Novipirellula artificiosorum: one gene and its partner. The protein of the gene in region 1 interacts with the protein of each later gene in a pairwise test. Links are inferred from orthologs where the notes say so. Each region holds a gene or a part of one and is shown on either strand. Other genes may lie near its edges. The genes, in order: Poly41_RS12075 and Poly41_RS17335.

Evidence for each region.
Region 2: the proteins of Poly41_RS12075 (region 1) and Poly41_RS17335 interact in binary tests that used the Escherichia coli proteins (3 or more experiments, as listed by UniProt). The link is inferred for Novipirellula artificiosorum from one-to-one orthologs.

Annotation. Positions count from the first base shown.
Region 1 is NZ_SJPV01000003.1:609,100-612,331, reverse strand. The notes cover bases 21-2,924. They hold Poly41_RS12075 (dihydroxyacetone kinase subunit DhaK), read right to left. Parts: upstream 2,029-2,924; coding sequence 1,012-2,028; downstream 21-1,011. Other genes in these bases: Poly41_RS12065 (hypothetical protein), read right to left, coding at 2,494-2,924; Poly41_RS12070 (hypothetical protein), read right to left, coding at 2,052-2,378; Poly41_RS12080 (DAK2 domain-containing protein), read right to left, coding at 266-892; lsrF (3-hydroxy-5-phosphonooxypentane-2,4-dione thiolase), read right to left, coding at 21-247. Outside these bases: more of lsrF, read right to left, coding at 1-20; more of Poly41_RS12065, read right to left, coding at 2,925-3,168. UniProt on the Escherichia coli protein: Dihydroxyacetone binding subunit of the dihydroxyacetone kinase, which is responsible for the phosphoenolpyruvate (PEP)-dependent phosphorylation of dihydroxyacetone via a phosphoryl group transfer from DhaL-ATP.
Region 2 is NZ_SJPV01000006.1:108,134-111,458, forward strand. The notes cover bases 297-3,293. They hold Poly41_RS17335 (DNA gyrase/topoisomerase IV subunit B), read left to right. Parts: upstream 297-836; coding sequence 837-2,750; downstream 2,751-3,293. Other genes in these bases: Poly41_RS17330 (DNA gyrase/topoisomerase IV subunit A), read left to right, coding at 297-819; Poly41_RS17340 (mandelate racemase/muconate lactonizing enzyme family protein), read left to right, coding at 2,796-3,293. Also shown: more of Poly41_RS17330, read left to right, coding at 1-296; more of Poly41_RS17340, read left to right, coding at 3,294-3,325. UniProt on the Escherichia coli protein: Topoisomerase IV is essential for chromosome segregation; it is the principal protein responsible for decatenating newly replicated chromosomes. It relaxes supercoiled DNA.

The DNA of each region.
Region 1 (3,232 bases):
CAGCGTATTCGACCAACGGCAAAATACCCAAGTCAATCCGTTCCAATCCCGACGTTGGCCCCATGATATACCCATGATCAAACGCCAGCATCACGGTATGGCCACTGCGGGGGTTAAAGATTCGCCCCATGCGATCTTTGATTCCCCAATCGACGTGGTCAAGTCCTTTCAAGAAGAACGAGTCCTTCTTCACAGGGACACCAATTCCGTAATCATCTGCCTCGAGGTTACCGGTAGCTTCAGGCATAATCTCTCCTTTATGTGTTTAGGTTGATGCGGTGAATCCGCGTGCAAAAGCGTCAAACATGCAGGCGGTTGACACGGCGCCTGCGTCCAAGTGTCCGATGACTCGCTCGCCAAGATTTCGAGCGCGTCCAAATTTTGCGACCATGTCTTTTGTGCTCTCCGCTCCGGTTGCAGCCGCTTTTGCAGCCGCTTGGAGCATCGCCGGAATCCCGTTTTCCGCATTGGCAGGCATCGCGTCGACCGCTGGCTGCAAGGCATCGATCATCGTCTTGTCACCAATGGATGCCTTGGTCTGTTCTTTCACTTTTTTAAGACCCGCCGAAAACATCGAAGCGGTTTCCGCAGCGTTCAAAGACTCACCCTTAACGCCATCGCTCATGCCCAGGAAGAAAGCACCGATCAGCGTGCTGGTTGATCCACAGGACTCCGTCATGGCCGCAAAGCCCATGTCGCCAAGTACCTTCTTGAGTTCCGTTCCCTGCTGTGCGACACGGTCAACCGCCGTCATCGCACTGACGATCGCCGTACCATGGTCGCCGTCACCCGTCTCAGCATCCAAACCCGAGAACTCATCGGCTCGCTCTTTCAGGGAGACGAGTGCGGTCGCCGTCATTTTCGCTAGTCGTTGGCAATCGAATGAAGCCATCAATCCATTCCTTAAGCAGTTCGTATGAAGTAGGTTCTTGAAAACGAGCGGTCAACAAGTGCCGGATTCGTGGCACAGTCTGCTAGTCTGCACCACGATCTCTGTTGTCCGTTCCTTCCTTATCGCACGGTCCAGTAAGGCGTATCGCAGGGGGCCTTCAGTAGTGGAACATGGTCTGCGTCCAGCTTGCACAGGATCATTTGGAATCCGGCCATCTCCTGCACCGTGAGAATTTCGTCGACCAAGCCGGAGATAACTTCGATGCCCTGAGCCTCCAAGACTCGATAGGCTTTGCGGAAAATCAAATTCATTTCCATGAGCGTCGTTGCCCCAACCCCGTTGATAATCAACATGGTCTTGTCGCCAGCCTTTGCATCGACAGCCGAAATCAACGGCTCGATCATTCTTTGAGCGGTCTCGTCGGCCGAGAGAATTTTCGTCCGTCCTCCGCCAGCTTCACCATGTTGGCCCATGCCAATTTCCATCTCGTCGTCAGGCAGCTCGGAGATAGCTTGTCCATTTTGCGGATGGGTGGCTCCCGTCATCGCAACCGCCAGCGTTGCCATTTGCTTGTTGAATCGCTCCGCGATCTCGAGCACCTCATCGAGCGACTTGCCCGCCTCGGCCGCAGCACCCGCGACTTTGAAAAGGGGAACGCATCCCGCCAACCCGCGGCGGTCTTCATCCGGGGTGTCGAGCCCAGCGCTGATATCCTCGTGAGTCAGCAGCATGCGGACGTTCAACCCTTCTCGTTTCGCAAGTTCCATTGCCATGTTCGCACTCATCACGTCACCGGCGTGGTTCAGCACGACGAGCAGAATTCCTGCCTCTCGGTTGAAGGTCTTGAGTGCCTCGAGCAACTTCGGTGCACCCGGCGCTGCAAAAATGTCACCAACGACGCTGGCATCGAGCATGCCTTCGCCAACAAATCCGCTCAGTGCCGGTTCGTGCCCGGCGCCGCCAAGAGTGACCAAAGCAACCTTGTCCTTGGATTTGGGATGGGTCCGCACCACGATCTTCTCCGACATCAAGCTGACTTTGTCGGCATAAGCGAGCGTGTAGCCTTCGAGCAGCTCCGCGGCAATGTTTTCGGGATCGTTGAGGAACTTTTTCATTATCAATTTTTGAGTGGTCATGATTCGCTATCCGTTCTTCTTGATTAGGAATTCGACTCTTCGATTTGAAGAAACTCGATTGGCGCGCCTTCTTCGATCACGAACGCTACCGTCACACCTTCCATCGGAGTGAATGGATCAAGCAGCATTTCCGCGTCTTTCAATTCCGCAGCCAAGTCGTCGACTCGATACGCGATGTGCGGCATCGTCTTTAACATTTCGGGCATTCCACTTTGATCCTCAAACCGAAGCCACTCAATTCGATTGGGGCTCTGGTCGGGATCGGAAACATGGACTCCCGCCTCTTCCAGATAGGCCATGCCTTCGATGACACGATCGGTTGGGATGCCGATGTGATGTAACGTTCGCACAATTCTTCTCCTCGTGATGATCATTGATCCGAGCAGCATTCGAATGGCTGCCCGTGCAGAACCCTTGCCCCGATCGCCTTGAAAGGAATGCAGGCAACCGTTTCGCAATCGATTCTTAAAAAACAACAGACTTATTGGTGAACTCGAGCGCATCACCGTAGTGAGGCGACGCGTACTCCGAAACGATTGCTCCGTCTGGGCCAGCAATCATAAAGTGCCGAGCCTCAAGACGGTTGAGTGATCCCATTTCGCCTTGTTTCAGCGGTGTGCAATGCAAGGCAGTGATCCCGCCTGCCTTCAACTGGCTTTGGGGAAGCTCGATCGGTAAATCCTTGGTCGCCTCATCGTCGCCAAATGTGTAAACCATGCCGTGACGTACATGCCATGTTTCCATTTTTGCCGGGCCTTCTGGAACAGGTCGGTGGCAATGTTCGACGATCATTTGGCCGGGCAGCAAAAAGATCTCATGAGCAAAGTACATGTGCTCGGTGTTGTTGACCCAGAAAACACCGCCCATGCCGACATTCAGGAAGTCGTCTTGAGCGAAATCACTGGTCCAAAACTGGTCGGTTCGCAAGATGGGCGAAATCGGGTAACCAAAACGATCCATCATCTCATAGTAAGCCGCGAAAGCTTTGTCTTTGTTGAAGACGCCGTCGTCGTAGAAGTCATTGCGAGTGTAACTCTTGCGTTCACCGCCGGCCGCCCAAGTTCCGGCCGCTAAGGTGCCGGCCACAGCGCTCGATGTTTTCAGAAGGGTTCGACGGTTGACTGAGTTGGATTCGCTCATCGTTGGGCTCACTCTTTCAGGCTGGTGCGGGTCAGAAAAACGCTCCGCAGCAAACTGCAACGGC
Region 2 (3,325 bases), on another replicon or contig:
ACCGCCGAGGATTTCATCGTAGCGGAAGACTGCCACATCATGGTCACCAAGGATGGATGGGTCAAACGCCAAAAGCAGATTGCCGACCCTGGTAAGAGCCGGCTCCGGCAAGGCGATGAAGTCTTGGCATGTGTAGCGGGCAGCACGCGGGAATCGATTGGGCTTTTTTCCTCGTTAGGCGTTTGCTACACCGCTCGGATGATCGACATTCCTGCGTCCACCGGATTTGGCGAGCCCATCCAAAAGCTCTTCAAACTCAAGGATGGCGAGCGGATTGTTGCAGCCTTGTCGTTCGACCCGCGGATTATTAGCGACATCAAGGAAGATCCCAAGAAACCCAATCTGTGTCCCGAAACACACGCCTTAGCCGTCACATCGAATGGGTTTGCGTTGAGGTTTGGTCTGGAAGGTTTCAGCGAACCCTCGACACGAGCCGGACGACGATTCGCTCGGGTGAAACCCGGTGCATCGGTGATCGACGTCGCCGCCGTTCATGGCACCGAAGTGATTTTGGCGGTTACAGAAAATTGTCGCGCCATGATCTGCTCGGCCGAGGACGTGAACTATTTGTCAGGTCCTGGAAAAGGTGTCACGCTGATTCGAATCACCGCCGATGACCGAGTGCTTGGTTTCAAACCCTCCTCGGGCGATCGAGACTTGATGACCGTTCAAACCAACCGTGGTGCCAAGAAAACGATTTCGACCGCCAAGTACCGCATCACGTCTCGGGGCGGCCGAGGCAACGAAATTCAGAAGAACGGCAAGATCGCCGAGATCATCGTACCACCGATCGCTGCACCTGAAACCTTTGAAGATTAGTCGGACAAAAGAAACGCATGAGCACGGTTACGAAAAGTTATAGCGCAAAAGACATCACCGCTCTGGAAGGTCTTGATCCGGTCCGCAAACGGCCAGGGATGTACATCGGTGGTGTGGGCATGTCAGGCTTGCACCATCTGATTTGGGAAATCGTCGACAACTCGGTCGACGAAGCCATGAATGGCCACGCCAGTGAAATCACGGTGACGCTGCACAAAGATGGATCGAGCATCACGGTCAGCGACAACGGTCGTGGCATCCCCATCGACAAGCATCCCAAAACAAAAAAACCGGCACTTGAGATGGTGCTCACCGTGCTGCACGCAGGCGGGAAATTTGACGGTGGCAACTACAAAACCGCAGGCGGTCTTCACGGCGTCGGAGCCTCCGTGGTCAACGCGCTGTCGAAGGAATTGACCGCCGTAGTTCGCCGCGACGGTGCCCAGTATCGAATGATGTTTGAGCGGGGACGACCCAAGTCGGGGTTGCAAAAATTGAAGGGGGCCGTGCGCGGCACCGGAACAACGATCAGTTTCACTCCCGATCCCACCATTTTTCCAAAAATTGATTTCGAGAGTGCCACGATTCGCGCTCGATTGGAAACGGTCAGTTTCCTACACCGCGGCGTCAAGGTCACTTACGTTGACGAAGTGAACAAGACCAAAGAGACGTTCCTGCACGAGCAAGGGATTGTCGACTATTTGGCAAAAGTTCTGAAAGATCGCGGCGCGCGACCGATCCACGAAGCACCGTTTGTGTTGCGTAAAGACGACGACATTCGCATGGAGCTGACCCTGCAATGGACCGAATCCACCGACGAGCACGTTCGCAGTTATGTCAATGGCATTCCCACAGGCAGCGGCGGAACGCATGAAAACGGACTTCGCAGCGGACTCAACAAAGCGGTTCGCAACTACATCGACACCCATAGCTTGACGCCCCGCGGAGTGAAAATCACGCACGAAGACATTCGCGAGGGCTTGGTCGCGATCCTTTCGCTGTTCATCGCCGATCCACAATTCCAAGGCCAAACCAAAGACCGATTGAATAACCCCGAAATGCAGGCCGTGGTGGAAACGTCAACGCGACCGGCCATGGAACAGTGGATGAACAACAATCGTTCAATCGCCGATTCCGTGATTGCTCGTATCATTGCAGCGGCGCGAGCTCGTGCGGCGTCACGGGCCGCATCGGATGCGGTGTCACGAAAAGGAGGGGCAAAGCGAACGATGTTGCCCGGCAAACTCAGCGACTGCTTGGCAAGCGGAAAGGCGGAATCGGAACTGTTCATCGTCGAAGGCGATTCGGCCGGCGGCAGTGCAAAACAGGGACGCAATCGCAACTACCAAGCTATCTTGCCGCTACGGGGAAAGGTACTCAACACCGAATGCGCGACACTCAAGAAGATCATGGAGAATAAAGAAATCCAAGACATGATCTCGTCCCTCGGTTGCGGGATCGGCCCCAATTTAAACTTGGCTGGCTTGCGTTACAAGAAAATCATCTTGCTCGCCGATGCGGACTCCGATGGCCATCACATCACGACACTACTGCTCACCTTCTTCTATCGCCATATGCCTGCACTGATTGCCGAGGGGAACCTGTTTATTGCGGTCCCTCCGTTGTATCGCATTGACATCGGCAAGGAAACGCATTGGGCGAACGACGAAGAACATCGCGAGCAGATTTTGGCAGATCATGGCGGCCGAGCAAAACCCGAGATCACACGCTTCAAAGGGCTCGGCGAAATGATGCCCAAGGTGCTTTGGGAAACGACACTCAATCCGCAAACACGACGATTGCTAAGGGTGGAAGTCGATGATCACCTCGAAACCGACCGAGTGATCAGCGACTTGATGGGCCGTGATGCGTCAGCGAGGTTTCGATTCATCATGGAACGTGCCGAAGACGCCGAAGAGATCGACGTGTAGAGCAACGCGTGGCATTTGGGATCCGGATAAGGGAGGGATGTTGGCGTGAAGATCGATGCTGTGGAAGTCTTTCCGATGTGTTATCCGACGAAGGGCTACTTCAAGTTCTTCAAAGGAGCATTCGGGCAAATGGGGCGAGCCGCCGTGACGGTGAAGGTCACCGCCGACGACGGGACCGTCGGATGGGGACAAAGCGTTCCCATCGTGACCTGGAGCTACGAAACACTCGAAACCGCAACCATCGTGCTTCGAGACTATTTTGGCCCCTCCCTGATCGGTATCGATCCACTCGACCGCGATGCGATGGAACGAACCCTCAATGGAGTGCTAGCCAACGGTTTCTCGACGGGCATGCCAATCTCTCGGTCAGGACTCGACATCGCAACACATGACTTGGCCGGTAAGTTGCAAGGAAAGTCATTGGCCGAACTTTGGGGGCGACCCGTGGGTGATGCCATCACACTGAGCTGGACGCTCAATCCGAAGAGCCTCGACGAGACCGAACGGCTGATCGACGAGGGGCGACAACAAGGCTACCGACATTTCAATATCAAGGTCGGGCCAGATCCCGATTT